2 linked regions of the Thiosulfativibrio zosterae genome follow. The protein of the gene in region 2 interacts with the protein of the main gene of each other region in a pairwise test. Links are inferred from orthologs where the notes say so. Each region holds a gene or a part of one and is shown on either strand. Other genes may lie near its edges. The genes, in order: def and THMIRH_RS08705.

Region 1 (9,927 bases), 330 kb from region 2 along the record:
CTGAAACCGGCATTTTACTTAAGACCACCAATTCATCCAACCCTATTGGGTCGTATTCAATCCAGTTGAGTACGGCTAAATTCGATTTAGGATTCACCCTGGTTTTCTCAGAAAACTTGGCCGCTGCACTTGGCTCATTTTCGGTGATCGACAATTGCACCAAAGCCGCCAACTCCTCCAAAACATCTTGACCACTTTCGACCAATTTAGCGCCTTGTTTAATCAGTTGATGACAACCTTTGGCGTGCGGATTATTAATGGCACCGGGCACGGCAAATACCTCTCGACCCTGCTCCATCGCCAAACGCGCGGTAATGAGCGAGCCACTTTGCAAAGCCGCTTCCACCACCAAAACGCCAGTACTCAAGCCCGAAATAATACGGTTACGCTGCGGAAAATGATGCGCCAAAGGGCCAGCCCCCAACGGATACTCCGACACCAAAACGCCCTGTTCGGCAATTTGGCGCGCTAACTGTCGATTGGAAGCAGGATACACCCTGTCCAACCCTGTACCCACCACCGCCACCGTTGACCCCTGCCCCAATAAGCCACCTTGATGTGCCGCCGCATCGATTCCCGATGCCAAACCAGAGGTAATGGTTAAGCCCACAGAAGACAAATAGTGCGCAAAATCCTTAGCCGTTTCCACGCCCAAGCGTGACGCATGACGACTGCCCACCAACGCAATTTGCGGGTCTTTTAATAAGCCCAACTGCCCTTTCACATAGAGCAAAATGGGCGCGTCGATTAAGTCTTTGAGCAAATGCGGATAAGCTTCATCTCGCATGCCCAATAAAGTGTGTTCGCTGGCTTGTTCTTGCCAAGCCAACGCAGCTTCAATAAGTGCTGGCAAACCGCTATCAAACAACTTTGCCGCTTGGATTTTGGTCAGCAATCCTGTGCCTTGCCAATCGCCTTCTTGGGCAGACCTTGCCTCTGCCAGCGACCCAAAGTAGCTTTCAATCTCTAGCAACTTTGCCGCTTTTAAACCCGCAAAATGGAACGGCAGCAGTGTTTCTATTTCAGACAGATGTGACACAATTCGCTATAATCCTAAGCTTATAAAATTTTTACCATTTGAAAAGTATAGCTGAGCCTTAGAAAAATATGGAAAAACTCGACATTGTTCTTTACCCAGACAGCGGCTTAAGAGAGGTTTGTAAACCCATTGCCGAAATGAACGACCGCATTGACCGCCTAATTGACGATATGTTTTACACCATGTACGACGCCCCCGGCATTGGATTGGCTGCACCGCAAATTGCTGTGCAAGAACGCTTGATTGTGGTGGATGTGTCTGAGAAAAAGAACGAGCCTCTGGCCTTATTAAACCCAGAAATCATTCGCTCGGCAGGCAAAATCACCTGGGAAGAAGGCTGTTTGTCTTTGCCCGGTATTTACGCCAATGTGAATCGCCCCTCCGACATCATTGTGCGCGGCATGAACCGTGATGGCAAAATGATTGAACTGGAAGCCAATGATTTGCTGGCAGTGTGCATTCAGCATGAAATTGATCATTTGAATGGTAAATTGTTTGTTGACCATTTATCAGGACTTAAGCGCATGCGTGCGCTGCAAAAATTTAAAAAACTGCAAGAAGAAGGCGACCTAGACGAATGACCAGCCCCGCGCCCCTTAGAATTATTTTTGCCGGAACACCAGAGTTTTCGGTGGCGCCGTTGCAAGCACTACTCGACAGCCCACATGAAGTCATCGCGGTTTACACCCAACCCGACAGACCTGCTGGTCGTGGCCGTAAACTGACCGCCAGCCCGGTTAAAGCCTTGGCGCTGCAACACAACCTGCCAGTTTATCAACCAGAAACCCTGCGCGATGGGGCTGCCCAAGCAGAATTAGCAGCCCTCAATGCTGACCTAATGGTGGTGGTAGCTTATGGTTTGATTTTGCCGAAAGTGGTTTTAGACATGCCCAAATATGGTTGCTTTAATATTCACGCTTCAATCCTGCCGCGTTGGCGCGGGGCGGCACCGATACAACGCGCCATTGAAGCTGGCGACCCTGAAACCGGTGTCACCATTATGCAAATGGATGTTGGCTTAGATACGGGCGATATGCTGTGCGTATTACCAACCGAAATCACCCCGCAAGACACTGCACAAACCTTACATGACCGTTTAAGTGTTTTGGGTTGCACAGCACTGCTCAAAACTTTAGAAGAGCTTCAAGCCGGCCAACTCACCCCCATCAAACAAGACGAAGACCTAGTGACCTATGCACACAAAATGAGCAAAGAAGAAGCCTTGCTTGATTGGACGCAGGATGCCACTACCCTTGTGCGCAAGATTCAAGCCTTCAATCCCTGGCCAGTTGCCTTTACCCAATATCAAGAACAACCCTTGCGCATTTGGCAGGCTGAAATCGTGCAAAACAGTGAAAAAACCCCACAAAAACAACCAGGCCTGGTCATTTCTGTGGCCAAAAATGGCATTGAGGTGGCTTGTGGAAACGGCAGTTTGCGCTTGTTAAGCGTGCAACCCACGGGGAAAAAAGCCATGCCGGCTTATGACTTTGCGCAAGCCCGTGCGCTCTTGAATGAACAACTCGGTTAAACACACTTAAAGATGAATCACGCCAGCAACGCTCCCAAAACCAAATCCCAAAATCCGCGACTCGTTGCCCTCAGAATTTGTTTGGCAGTGGTGCAAAACGGTCGCTCCTTAAGCCAAGCGCTCGGCGAGGGTTTAGCGGTTTTAACCGATCGTCGCGATCGAGGGTTTGCACAAAACTTGGTACTGGGCACTTTGCGCTGGCAGCTGCGCTTAGAAGCGATTCGCGACCAATTACTCAGCAAGCCCCTCAAAGCCAAAGACGAAGATGTTAACCAATTGATTTTATTGGGTTTATATCAACTGATTTATTTAGACACGCCACAACACGCCGCGGTGTCTGAAACCGTGGCGCTGACCGCTGCGCTCAAAAAACCTTGGGCCAAGGCGTTGTTGAATGGTCTATTGCGCAATTTTATTCGTGACGCTGAAAGCCTTTTTGCAGCCGTGGATGTTAAGCCCGCTTTTGCCTATTCGCATCCGCAATGGTTTACCAAAAAAATTCGTGAAGCCTATCCCAATGATTGGCAATCCATCTTAACTGCCAACAATGAACCTGCGCCCTTAACGCTACGCATCAACCCTTTAGTTCAGTCACGAGAGTCGTTTTTAGCCAGCTTACACGCAGAACACCCAGAGTTAAATGCGCTAGCGCATCCCTTTAGTGCGCAAGGTATTTTGCTAGAACAGAGCACCGATGTCAGCCAACTGCCCTACTTTGAGCAAGGTGGATTCAGCGTGCAAGATGGCGCAGCACAACAAGCTGGTTATTTGCTTAACCCTCAAGCCGGTGAGCGCATTTTAGATGCCTGCGCCGCACCGGGTGGCAAAACCACACATTTGGGCGAGTTGTCTAATAATCAAGCCCGCATTTTTGCACTCGAAAAAGAACCCGAACGCTTGGAACGCCTCCAAGAAAATCTGGCGCGTCTTGGCATAACAGCCACGGCACAAACCGGAGATGCGTCTTTGCCAGACACTTGGTGGGATGGTGAATTGTTCGACAAAATCCTACTCGATGCGCCTTGTTCTGCCACAGGTATTATTCGGCGTCATCCGGATATTAAATGGCACCGCACCCCTGAAGACATTAGCGCCTTAACCCAACTGCAAGCCAATATTCTGGCGGCTCTTTGGCCATTGTTGAAACCTGGCGGTCAAATGCTGTATGCCACCTGCTCGGTGTTGCCTGACGAAAATACTGAACAAATGCAGTCTTTTTTAGCCAAAGAACCCAGTGCTTCGCAAGTTCCCATGACTCAAAATTGGGGCAGAGGCGATGCGCAACATCCTGGCAAACAAATTTTACCGGGCGAAGCCGGCATGGATGGGTTTTATTATTGTCTGCTGCAAAAGTCTTAAGCATGATGACCCCGCCCTCACGTTCGTTTTTAAATTGGCCACTGGGGTTACTGTTTTGGGTCTTGAGTCTGACACTTGGCTCTGTCAGCCATGCCAACAGCGACCTTTTTAACCTACCTGCTCCGTCCCCCAGTCCGCAAAAATTACTACAGGCCAAAGCGGTCATCAATTATGTGTCGGATTATCAAGAAGACCAGCAATTGTTTATGGATGCGCAAGCCAATATCGAATTGTCTGCTGAAATGGCTGAAGCCCTGCTCCACGAAATACCGCTTAACTTTAAAACCGAAATTGTATTGTCTGAGAAATCTAATTTTTTAGGGCTGGCGCTGTTTAACAGCTTTAAAAACATTGAGTATGAAACCGAGCTGCGCTACTTTGGCTACACCCAAACTTACATTTTGACCAATAAACGCAATAAACAAAACCGCACTTTCAAAACCTTAAAAGAAGCCCTTTATACCCTAAGTGTGCTCTATAACTTCCCCATTACTGAGTTATCCAGACTGCATCCCTCGAATGCTTATCAACTCAAATTACGGCTATCGCTCATGCCCGATAAATTGCCCGCCCCCCTCATTTTAAAAGGCTATTTTAGCGACGCCTGGCAACTAGACACCCAATGGCATAAGATAGAGATACATTCCCCCTTGAGTTGGTATTAAGGGTTACAAAATCAGTTAAGTTCAAAAAATAACAAGATAAAGCAAGGCAAAACATGGCAGGCTCACTGAACAAGCGACAATTTATCAAACAGTATGGCTGGCTCTTAGCCTTGTCGAGTATTCTGCTGATGTTGTTGGTGGTGATGAGCCATATTCTACAAAATGCCTCTGAATTTGCCGAGTTTTATACCTGGTTATTGTTGCTGTCTTTTGTTGGGGTCGCCACCTTAACGGGCTTTTTAATCAAAACCCTCTACCAGCTGTATCTGCAACAAAAAGAAAATGTTCCGGGTATTAAACTCACCATCAAACTGACCAGTATTTTGTCTTTGGTGGTGGGTATTCCAATTGCCATTATCTATTATTTTGCGGTCAGTTTTATTCATCAAGGCATCGACCAGTGGTTTGATGTTAAAACCGAACAAGCCTTGCGCAGTGCGGTTGAACTGGTTAAATCGACTCAGGACGATCAAGTCCGAAACCACCTAAACAATGTTTTTAGCCAAGCGATTTCTTTAACGCCGGCACTCATTTCAGATCCCATCTCAGCGATAGATAAACTACGCAGTCAACTCAATGCCCAAGAGGCCTCGCTTTACAGCAAAAATGGTCAGCTGGTTGCCTACAGCACCTTGTTTTCAGTTAATATTTTACCCTCGCAACCGTCTAAATCTTTATTCCAACAATTACGCCAACAGCGCACCTATGCCGCTTTAGAAGTGTCGCCTGGCGTAGAAAAAGCGCATCAAGTGATTCGAATTCTGGTCCCCATTAATGACAATCAAATGCAGGTGGAATATACCTTACAGGTGATTTTTCCCATCCAAGACAATATCACACGCTTGGCTAATGAAGTGCGCATTGCGTCTGGGCAATATCAAGAACTGTCCTATCTAAAAGGCCCGTTAAAAACCAGTTTCATTCTCATCTTATCCATGGTGTTATTGCTCACTTTGGTGACCGCCGTGTTGTTTACCATTCAAACCATTCAAAACATGGCGCATCCCATTCGCGTTTTGGCCAAAGGAACCCAAGCCGTTATGGATGGCGACTATACCGTGGCCATGCCCATTGAAACCCAAGATGAATTTGGGCAACTGATTCAATCTTTCAATAAAATGACGCAGCAGATTGCCAAAGCGCGAAATGACATTAAATTTGGGCATCAACAAACAGAAGTCCAAAAACTCTATCTGCAAACCATCATTAAAACCCTCAAAAGTGGCGTACTCACCTTTAATGCCAACCGTCACTTTAAAACCGCTAATGATGCGGCCAATGATATACTCAATGTCAATTTTCATAAACACCTAGGGAAACCCTTGCAAGAGGTTTTACTGCTGCCAGAGTTCGAGCACCTCCATCCTGTTTATGAGCAAATTTTTGAATTTTTTAAACAACAACCCAACTGGAATCATCAACTCACTTTTGACTGTATTCAGGGGCAAAAAATTCTATTGATACACGGCTCAACCCTACCCAGCCTAGACCAAGATGCCGGCGGTTATGTTGTGGTGATAGAAGACATCACCCAAATCGTGCAGGCGCAATTGCATGCTGCTTGGAGTGATGTGGCGCAACGCTTGGCACATGAAATCAAAAATCCGTTGACGCCCATTCAATTATCCGCCGAACGCCTTAATTACAAATTGAGCAGCAAGCTCGAAGGCGATGACAAAGACTTACTCAGTCGCATGACCCACACCATTACAGAACAGGTGGATGCCATGAAAAATTTGGTGCAAGCCTTTACCGAATATGCCGACACCCCAGAAATTAACCTGCGTAAAATGAACATTAACACCCTCATTGAAGACATTGTTGGCATGTACCGTGACCCGCAAGCCAACTGGTATATTACCTGCGAATTGGATGAAACTTTTCCAACCATCCAAGCGGATTCTGCAAAATTACGCCAACTGTTACACAATTTAGTGAAAAACGCACTTGAAGCCTGTGAAAATCAAACCGACACTCTAATTACCATCAGCACCCTTAACCAACCCAAAGAACACCAGCTATTGCTGAGCATTTGCGATAATGGACCGGGCATTCCGGCGGAAGCCAAAAACTGGATTTTTGAACCCTATGCCACTAATAAACCCAAAGGGACTGGCTTAGGTCTTGCCATCGTCAAGAAAATTGTCGATGAACATCAAGGCACCATTCGTGTAGAAACTGCACCGACTGGCGGCACTTGTTTTATAATCACGCTCAAAACCCCTTAAGCGCGCAATCCACAAGAGAGCACTGATGAAGCCAGGCAAAATTCTGATCATTGACGATGAAAAAGACATTCGTAACCTGATGCAAGAAATCTTTGAAGAAGAAGGTTATCAGGTGCATCTAGCGGCCAATGGACAACAGGCTCGCCAAGCTTGGCAAGAGCATCCTGCAGACCTGATTTTTTTAGATATTTGGATGCCTGATGTCGACGGCGTGAGCTTACTCAAAGAAATGCGTGATAGCGGGATATTAACGCATTCCAGCGTGATTATGATGTCGGGTCACGGCACCATCGAAACCGCCATCGAAGCCACCAAACTGGGGGCCTACGACTTCTTAGAAAAACCCCTTTCACTCGGCAAACTGCTGGTCACCGCCGAACGCGCCCTGCAACACCTGCAACTAGACCAAGAAAACAAACACCTCAAACAAAAACTTCCCGAACAACTGTTACCCATCGGTAAAAGCAAGGTGGTGCAAAACCTGCGCGATACCATCGAGCGCCTAAGTAAGTTCACCATGCCATTACTCATCACCGGTGAGTCTGGGGTCGGAAAACACCACATTGCCGAAGCGATTCATAAAATCAGCGAGCGCAAAACGCGTCGTTTTTATAAATTGAACGCCTTAGATTTTGATGAGCAAGAGCGTTTTATTCTGGGTGAAAAAACGCCTGAGGGCAAAATCCAACAAGGTGAGCTGGCTTTGGTGGATGGCGGAACCCTAATGATTTCCGATATTGAAACCCTTAGCGAGCGTGGCCAGCAGTTTTTGTTTCAACTCCTCACCCAAAAATCTTACTTCAGATTGCAATGTGACCATCCGAGTCCTTTAGATGTCAGAGTCATTGCCTTATCTAAGACAGGGTTGGATGATGTAGTTTCTGAAGGGGAATTTCGTGAGGATCTGGCGCAAAAATTGTCGGTGATGCCCATTTTTATTCCTGCTTTGCGCCAGCACACTGAAGATGTGCCAGAATTGGTTGAGTATTTTTTAGATTATTTTTTAACCCATGAAGGACTCAACTATCGAGAGTTTCCGTTATCGGTTAAAAATATCCTGCGTCAATATAGCTGGCCGGGCAATTTTAGAGAACTTAAAAACCTGATACAACGCCTGCTGATTATGGGCACCGGCATGGTAAATGAAGCAGAAATCAAACAAGCGCTCGAAAATGCCAAGCCCCATGAAACCACGCCAGCCAATATTGTGGATACTTCGCTGAACCTTAAGCAAGCCAAAGAGCATTTTGAGGCCGCTTATCTGGGGCAATTATTACGAGAAACCGGCGGCAATGTGACAGAAACCGCTCGGCGTTCTGGTGTGGAACGCACCAATCTCTATCGCAAATTAAAAAGCTTGGGGTTAGATCCTAAAAACCCCAAATAAGAACCAAATAAAACCTTGATATCAAGTAAAAATAGCTGTTTTAAAGGCAAACTATGAACATTATCATTCTCGGCGCAGGTCAAGTCGGCACATCTATCGCAGAATTGTTGGCCATTGAAAACAACGATGTCACAGTGGTTGACTTAGACAACACCAGCTTACAAAAGCTGCAAGACCGTTTAGACATACGCACCATCTTAGGTCATGCCTCTGACCCTGATGTTTTAGAGCGCGCCGGTTTGGAATATGCCGATATGTTGATAGCCGCCACCCAAAACGATGACACCAACATAGTCGCCTGCCAGCTGGCGCACATTATGCATAAAACCCCCACCAAAATTGCCCGCGTGCGTTCCAAGAGCTACTTAAATCACCCTGAATTGTTTGACCGAAATCTCAACAGCAATGCCATTCCCATCAATGTCCTCATCAGCCCCGAAGTACTGATTAAAGACTACATTATGCAGCTCATTGAATATCCAGGCGCTTTGCAGGTGGTGGACTTTGCAGAAGGCAAAGTGCGTTTGGTCGCGATTCGTGCTCACGCCGGTGGACTTTTGGTTGGCAAGAAAATTTCAGAAATCAAAAACTACCTGCCCTTTAATGTCAAAACTCGCATTGTGGCCATTTATCGACATGACGAGGTGGTTTTACCTAACGGTGAAGCCATGATTCGCGCCGGTGATGAAGTGTTCTTTTTGGCCAAATCAACCGACATTCAGCCCATTGTGCAAGAACTGCGCCGCCAAAAAATGAAACCCTCTCGCAATATCATGATTGCCGGTGGCGGTAATATTGGGTTTAATCTGGCTAAAGATTTGGAACAACTTCACAATGTTAAAATCATTGACCGCAACATTCATCAAGCGCGGTACTTGGCAGAATCTTTAGAAAATAGCATCGTTATTCAGGGCGATGTGTCTGACAAAAACTTGCTGATTGAAGAAAATATTGATGAGATCGACTTGTTTGTGGCCATTACGAATTCTGACGAAGCCAACATCATTTCAGGGATGCTCGCCAAAAAACTCGGCGTGCACCGCGTCATTGCGCTGGTAAATAACCAGTCCTATGTGGAATTAATTCAACTCAACTCAATTGATGTCGCCATCTCGGCCGACCAAATTACCACCAGCAATCTTTTACACTATATGCGCCAAGGCGATACCGTTAAAGCCTTTACCCTGCGCCGTGGCGCGGCAGAAGCCATGGAAGTGATCGTGCATGGCAGTGAAAATTCCTCACAACTCATTGGCAAAAAAATTGGCGAAATTGAGTGGCCAACCAGCATGACGCTAGGCTGTATTATTCGTGAAGAAGAAGTGCTGATGGCACATCGTGATTTGACCATTGAAGCTGAAGATCATGTGATTTTATTCATCAATGACCGAGAACAGGTCAGCGAAGTTGCCAAACTCTTCAGCCCAGAAGAAAAACGCAGTTGGTTTTAATCCATCCATGTATTCCATCTAAAGGTTCTTTAATTTATGCATGCCAGTATTATTTTTAAAGTGTTGGGCATACTCTTGATGGTGTTTAGCATCACCTTGATACCGCCTATTGCCATAGCCGCTTATTATCAAGATGGCGATACCATGGTGTTTGTCTCTACATTTTTTTGGCTATTGGTCGTGGGATTGTTCTTATGGTATCCCCTGCGTAAAGACAAACATGATTTAAAAATTCGAGATGGTTTTGTCATAGTGGTGATGTTTTGG
Region 2 (7,473 bases):
AGGGCGGCTAATTCACTGCTAAGCTGATGGCGATGCACAATCATATCAATCGCACCATGCTCTAACAAAAACTCACTGCGTTGAAAGCCTTCTGGTAATTTCTCGCGCACCGTTTGCTCAATAACACGCGGACCGGCAAATCCAATTAAGGCTTTCGGTTCGGCGACATTAATATCACCTAGCATCGCAAAACTCGCCGATACGCCACCCATGGTCGGATCTGTTAAAACAGAGATAAATGGCAAACCTTCGGCACGCAATTTACCTAAAGCTGCGGAAGTTTTAGCCATTTGCATCAACGAAAACAAAGCCTCTTGCATACGCGCGCCACCACTGGCCGAAAACACAATTAATGGGCATTGTCTGGCTATCGCTTCGTTGACCGCACGCACAAATTTCTCGCCCATCACCGAGCCCATCGAACCGCCCATAAAATTAAACTCAAAAGCACCGGTGACGACTTCTAATCCTTGAATTTTACCTGTCATGGTAATGAATGAATCTTTTTCGCCGGTAACTTTTTGCGCTTGCGCCAAACGCGCCTTGTAGGCTTTGATGTCTTTAAATTTTAAACGATCAACGGGTGACACTTCTGCACCGATTTCAACGGCAGTTTTGTCATCCAAGAAATTCCACAAACGTTGACGGCCACCCAAACGCATATGATGATCACATTTTGGACAGACTTCTTGATTACGCGCCACTTCAGAACGATAAAGTGTACTTTCGCACTTTGGACATTTAGTCCATAGACCTTCAGGCACAGACTTTTTGCGCTCAGTCACTTGTTTAATACTCGGTAAAATTTTTTCAAACCAGTTCATATTGTTCTCCATTCAAGAAGCTTAGCACAATAGTGCCTCTGCGAAATCTAATGCGCGCATTCTACTGCGTAATGCGCCAGAAACCAAATTATGCTTCAGCGTCTGCTTTATCCAGTGCCGAACGAAACTCTTTCATTTTGTGGCTGATTAAATTCGCTAAGGTTTCATAACTGGCACCTGGCTGGTCTTCTACTAGGCGAACTAAAGCAGACCCCACAATAATGGCATCACCAATTTTGGCCATTTCATAAGCAATTTCACCGCTTGAAATCCCAAACCCTATGCCTACTGGTAAATTAGTTTTTGACTTTAAATGTGCCACATGGCTTTCAACATCTTTAACATCCAAAGCTTTTGAGCCGGTCACGCCTTTTAAAGAAACGTAATAAACAAACCCAGACCCTTTTTCGTTGACGGCTGCTAAACGACCATCGGGCGTGGTTGGTGAAACCAAAAATACTCTATCCAAACCATGATTCGATACCGACTCTAAATAACCCATAGTTTCTTCGGGTGGCATATCGACTGTTAAAACGCCATCGGCACCCGCAGCTTGTGCTTCTTGAGCAAAGGTTTCAAACCCTTTGGCTTCAATCGGATTTAAATATCCCATGAGTACAATCGGCGTGTGATGATCGGTAATACGAAATTCACGCACATAATTTAAAACGTCATCTAAGCTGACATTGTGCGCCAAAGCACGCTCAACGGCTTTTTGAATTACTGGGCCATCCGCCATAGGATCTGAAAACGGCACACCCAACTCAATGATGTCTGCGCCCTCTGACACCAATAAATGCATCAGCTTAACCGTCATGTCTGGATGAGGATCACCTGCGGTAATGTAAGGAATTAAAGCTGTTTTGTTTTGTGCTTTAAGGGCAGCGAGGGTTTTTTGTAGTTTGCTCATAGTCGTTTTATTTCCGTTAAATCTCGTAGCCTTCAATTTTAGCGATGGTGTTCATATCCTTATCGCCACGCCCTGACAAATTCACAATAATGGTTTGATCTTTACGCATGGTTGGTGCCAGCTTGGTGGCATAGGCCAAGGCATGACTGGTTTCCAAAGCTGGGATAATGCCTTCATAACGCGTTAAATCGCGGAAACCTTGCAAAGCTTCATCATCATTAATCGCCACATAGTTAGCACGACCAATATCCTTTAACCAAGAATGCTCAGGACCTACACCAGGATAATCTAAACCTGCTGAAATGGAATGGGTTCCTAAAATCTGACCGTTAATATCCTGCATTAAATAAGTACGATTGCCGTGTAAAACGCCAGGCTTACCTTTGCACAAAGGCGCGGCATGCTGCCCTGTTTCAAGACCCAGTCCACCGGCTTCAACGCCATAAATGGCCACACCTTCGTCAGGTAAGAAATCATAGAATAAACCAATCGCATTAGAACCACCGCCCACACAGGCGATTAAAGCATCGGGCAATTTGCCTTCTTTTTCTAAGATTTGTTGACGCGCTTCACGCCCAATAATCGCTTGAAAGTCACGCACCATCGCAGGGTAAGGATGAGGGCCCGCTACGGTGCCGATAATGTAGAAAGTATCATCCACATTGGTAACCCAGTCACGCATGGCTTCGTTTAACGCATCTTTAAGCGTGCGAGTACCCGAGGTGACTGGCACAACGGTTGCACCTAGCATTTTCATGCGCATGACATTAGGGGCTTGACGAACCACATCATCCGCACCCATATAAACCACACACTCCAAGCCTAAACGCGCCGCAACGGTGGCAGAAGCAACACCATGTTGACCCGCACCCGTTTCGGCAATAATGCGGGTTTTACCGAGGCGCTTAGCCAGCAAGGCTTGCCCAATGGTGTTGTTAATTTTATGAGCACCGGTATGATTGAGGTCTTCACGCTTTAAATAAATTTTGGCACCACCCAACGCATCTGACCAACGCTTGGCGTAATACAAAGGACTTGGACGACCCACATAATCTTGAAAATCGGCAGTCATTTCATTCAAAAATTCAGCATTGTCTTTCATCGACTCATACTGCACATTGAGATCTTCCAAAGCTGCCATTAAAGTTTCGGGTGCAAAAATACCACCGTGAATGCCAAAATGTCCGTTCTTATCGGGAAATTGCGAATAATCGATGCTCATAAGCTTAAAAAGTTCCATTTATAAATTGTTGTATTTTTTGTAAAGATTTCTTTCCAGGTGCGGCTTCAACCCCGCCACTCACATCCACCGCAAAAGGGCTCACCTGCGCTATGGCTTGTTGAACATTGTCTGGGGTCAGACCACCCGCCAAAATAATCGGCTTATTAAAATCACTGGGCAAATGGGCTAACCAATCCCAATTAAAAGACTCGCCTGTTCCACCAGGCACGCCTTTCACATAGGTATCCAACAACAAGGCTCTGGCAGACGCATAGGTTTTTGCCAAAGCCACCAAGTCGGTTTGGGCCTGCATACGGATTGCCTTAATATACGGACGATTAAACTGCTCGCAATACTCAGGCGTTTCATCGCCGTGGAACTGCAACAGGTCTATTTGGGTTTGATCAATCACCTGCTGCACAAACTCGGCATCAGCGTCTACAAACAAAGCCACAGAGGTCAAAAAAGCTGGGATTTGGCCTAAAATTGACCAGGCCTGGTCAATTTTGACATTCCTAGGGCTTTTTTCATAAAACACAAAACCGATAGCATCCGCACCCGCATGCGCCACAGCCATAGCATCCTCAAGACAAGTGATTCCACAAATTTTGACGCGTGTGCGACTCATTCTATTCCTTTTTAATCCCTAGCCTGGCGCTTAAGCCCAAAGCAAAGCCGTTAAATCGTTGGTTGGCAAATTCCATTGCGCTGGATACAACGCATTCACAAAATACAAACCCTCAGCTGGCGCTGTTATGCCGGCTTGCGTGCGATCTTGTAAATCAAGCAAGGTCTTCATATAACCGTCAGACTTTTCACCGCGCCCCACCTGCAACAACGAACCGACAATATTGCGCACCATGTGGTGTAAAAACGCATTGGCTTGAATATCGACAAACACAAAATCATCATGACGGCTCACCGTGATCGCCTGAACTTCTCTACGAGCATGACTGGACTGACAACTTGACGCGCGAAAAGACGAAAAATCATGCTCACCAATTAACGCTTGTGCCGCCTTGTGCATAGCATCTGCATTTAGAGGATGCATTTCCCAAGTCACTCGTTGATACAAAACCGCAGAATGAACTTTGCGATTGAAAATGACATAACGATACTGCCGAGCAATGGCTGAAAATCTGGCATGAAAATCACTTTGCACATCCAAAAGTTTCATCCAAACCACTCGAATATCACCAGGCAAATGGGTATTGACACCTTGCACCCAGGCGCGCTCGGGTCGAATGGCTTGGGTATCAAAATGCACCACCTGACCAATCGCATGCACACCAGTATCTGTTCTACCGGCACAATGAATCGAAATGGGTTCATTGGCAATCGCGCTTAACGCAGTTTGCAAATGTTTTTGCACCGTCTCGCAATGCTCTTGAAGCTGGTAACCGCAATAAGCAGTTCCCTGATATTCAATCCCTAAAACAATGCGTTGCAAGTGTGGTCCTTGTTACAAATAATCGCGAATTAAAACTTCTGCTATTTGCACCGTATTGGTAGCAGCACCTTTACGAACATTGTCCGCAACCACCCAAAGATTAATACCATTGGCAGTCGAAATGTCTTCACGAATACGCCCGACATAAACAGGGTTAGTATCAGCAGCATCAGAAACCGCAGTAGGGTATCCGCCGTCAACCTGCTTATCAATTAAAACAATCCCTTCTGCTTTTTCCATCAAAGCCTTCACTTCGGCAGCGGTAATTTTGCGTTCGGTTTCAACATGCACCGCTTCGCTATGACCAAAAAATACCGGTACACGCACCGCAGTTGGGTTAACCAAAATTGAGTCATCACCCATGATTTTTTTGGTTTCCCATACCATTTTCATTTCTTCTTTGGTGTAACCGTTTTCCATAAAGACATCAATTTGTGGAATACAGTTAAAAGCGATTTGCTTAGGGTAAACTTTGGTTTCGATAGGCTTCATATTTAAAAGATTTGCCGTTTGAGATGCTAACTCTTCAATGGCTTCTTTGCCCGTTCCAGAAACTGCTTGGTAAGTCGCCACATTGATACGCTTAATACCCACCGCATCATAGATCGGCTTTAGAGCCACTAACATTTGAATAGTTGAACAGTTTGGATTGGCGATAATGCCACGATTTTTGTAATCGGCAATCGCTTGAGGATTGACCTCTGGGACGACCAATGGAATATCATCGTCATAACGGAACTGTGAAGTATTATCAATAACCACACAGCCAGCTGCAGCGGCTTTTGGCGCATAAATCGCCGAAACGCTGGCACCTGGCGAAAATAATCCAATTTGCACTTTGGAAAAATCAAAAGTATCTAAGTCCAAGACTTCAATCCATTTTCCTGCAAATTCAACTTTTTTACCTGCTGAACGGCTACTCGCTAAAGGATAAAGATTTCCAACCGGAAAATTTCTTTCCTCTAACACCTTCAACATTGTTTCGCCAACAGCACCTGTTGCACCCACCACCGCAATATCATATAACTTCGACATTTCTTAACCTTCTAAATGTGTGTTTTCACACGTTAAACTTTAAATTCTATTCGACTCAAACGAGTCTGTTATTTTGAGCCACTGGCTTTTTTATTCTGGAAGTCTTCAGGGGCTTCATCGATGTTTGCATCAACCAATTTTGCCACTCGGCTATCAGACAGTCTTTCGGCTTCGGCAAGGCTTACAATCATGGCACCATCGGTTAATTCACGGCTCTCACCAATGAATTTACCACCTGCTTCAATCATCAAAGCACCACAGATGACTTCTCCCATGACTTTGCCGGTACTGAGAATATCTATCGACTTACAGGTGACCTTACCTTCTAAGATACCACTGACCACAATGTTTTCGGCTTTGATGAGGCCATTAACAACGCCGGTTTCACCAACGGAAATATCAAACTCTGTTGAAACCGTGCCTTCAATAAAACCATCGACATGTAAAGTGCCTTTAAGGTCTGCTAATTCACCGCTGATTCGACATCCCTGAGCGATAATTGTTTTTCCACCCTCTTGACGCGTTCTTGCACTTTTTGAGTTAAAGATCCCCATGGAACTTCCTTTACTTTGTTAAATATTGGACTGTAGTTTTTTAAATCCCAATTGACAAAGTCAGCCGGATTAAGCTTTCTTTGAATAAATGAAACTTCATAATGCAAGTGTGGTCCAGATGACACACCGGTTGAGCCAATTAAACCGATTGGCTGCCCCTTAGTCACCACATCACCGGCCTTAACAGTCACTTCACTCATGTGTCCGTAGAGCGTTTTAAAACCATACACATGGTCTAAAATAATCAAATTGCCATAACCACTGGTTTTATGAAAACCCGCATATTCAACCACCGCATCTGCGGTCGCGATTACCACATCCCCAACCTTGCCACGATAATCAATGGCGCGGTGGAAATCTTTCTTGCCCGTGACCGGATGCGTTCGCCATCCATATCCACTTGAAACGCCTTGATAATCTTCTACGGGACGACCATTAGGCAATTCAGACAACATAATCTTTTTTTCTAAGGAGGTCAGTTGGGCAATGGCCACCCGATCTTGCACTGGCTGATTTTCAGTGGTTTGCACCCCAACCAGCTCCTCAAGACCTTGAAGTGTCTGGTCTAAAAATTGTATCTCTTTAGACTTATCATCCAGCTCTTGCTCTAATTGACGCTTAGCGTCATCTAGTGCCATATATTGCAATTGTTTTTGCGTTAAGGCTTCTCTGTGCTTCAGTTCTACCTGAACACTTTTTAACTCAACCGCTTGCGCTTGCTCGGTTAACCACCAAATCACGGCGCTGCCTGAAAACAGCACCAACAACAAAAGCAAAGCCAAATACCAAACAAACTTACGAATAAATTGATTAAATGAAAAACTTTTGGCGCCATGCACATCCGTGATGGTAATCGTAAAGTGGTTTTTCATGGTTTACTCCGTTTTGCTGTCAGCACTGGCAGGCGCCCGGTAGATTAAATTTTATAGCGCTGCAACCACCGCATCGCCCATTGCAGAAGTGGTTACCTTAGTGCAGCCGGCTTGCCAAATATCACCGGTACGCAACCCTTGATCCAAGACTTTACCAACCGCATTTTCAATTTTAATGGCCAAATCTTCACGGCCTAAGCTGTAACGCAACATCATGGCTGCCGATAAAATGGTCGCCAATGGGTTAGCAATGTTTTGCCCCGCGATGTCTGGCGCTGAGCCATGACTTGGCTCGTACATGCCTTTGTTATTGGCATCTAAAGAGGCCGATGCCAACATACCAATTGAGCCAGTCAACATAGAGGCTTCATCTGACAAAATATCCCCAAACATATTGCCGGTGACCATGACATCAAACTGTTTAGGGCGTAAGACTAACTGCATCGCCGCATTGTCCACATACATATGGTTAACCGTGACTTCAGGGTAATCTTTGGCCACTTCATTGACCACTTCGCGCCAAAGCTCTGTTACTTCTAAAACATTAGCCTTGTCAACTGAGGTTAATTTTTTGTCGCGTTTCATTGCGGCTTGGAAAGCCACATG

The links.
Region 1: the proteins of THMIRH_RS08705 (region 2) and def interact in binary tests that used the Escherichia coli proteins (3 or more experiments, as listed by UniProt). The link is inferred for Thiosulfativibrio zosterae from one-to-one orthologs.

The regions. Positions count from the first base shown.
Region 1 is NZ_AP021888.1:2,214,008-2,223,934, forward strand. What follows is about bases 1-2,863. They hold def (peptide deformylase), read left to right. Parts: upstream 1-1,107; coding sequence 1,108-1,620; downstream 1,621-2,863. Other genes in these bases: dprA (DNA-processing protein DprA), read right to left, coding at 1-1,039; fmt (methionyl-tRNA formyltransferase), read left to right, coding at 1,617-2,570; rsmB (16S rRNA (cytosine(967)-C(5))-methyltransferase RsmB), read left to right, coding at 2,583-2,863. Also shown: more of rsmB, read left to right, coding at 2,864-3,929; THMIRH_RS10265 (DUF4390 domain-containing protein), read left to right, coding at 3,932-4,594; THMIRH_RS10270 (sensor histidine kinase), read left to right, coding at 4,648-6,822; THMIRH_RS10275 (sigma-54-dependent transcriptional regulator), read left to right, coding at 6,848-8,209; Trk system potassium transporter TrkA, read left to right, coding at 8,263-9,660; THMIRH_RS10285 (TrkH family potassium uptake protein), read left to right, coding at 9,697-9,927. UniProt on the Escherichia coli protein: Removes the formyl group from the N-terminal Met of newly synthesized proteins. Requires at least a dipeptide for an efficient rate of reaction. N-terminal L-methionine is a prerequisite for activity but the enzyme has broad specificity at other positions.
Region 2 is NZ_AP021888.1:1,879,092-1,886,564, forward strand. Bases 3,431-6,300 are described here. They hold THMIRH_RS08705 (aspartate-semialdehyde dehydrogenase), read right to left. Parts: upstream 5,442-6,300; coding sequence 4,419-5,441; downstream 3,431-4,418. Other genes in these bases: THMIRH_RS08695 (phosphoribosylanthranilate isomerase), read right to left, coding at 3,431-3,584; truA (tRNA pseudouridine(38-40) synthase TruA), read right to left, coding at 3,615-4,406; THMIRH_RS08710 (bactofilin family protein), read right to left, coding at 5,510-5,995; THMIRH_RS08715 (M23 family metallopeptidase), read right to left, coding at 5,905-6,300. In the rest of the region: accD (acetyl-CoA carboxylase, carboxyltransferase subunit beta), read right to left, coding at 1-824; trpA (tryptophan synthase subunit alpha), read right to left, coding at 913-1,734; trpB (tryptophan synthase subunit beta), read right to left, coding at 1,751-2,956; more of THMIRH_RS08695, read right to left, coding at 2,961-3,430; more of THMIRH_RS08715, read right to left, coding at 6,301-6,867; leuB (3-isopropylmalate dehydrogenase), read right to left, coding at 6,919-7,473.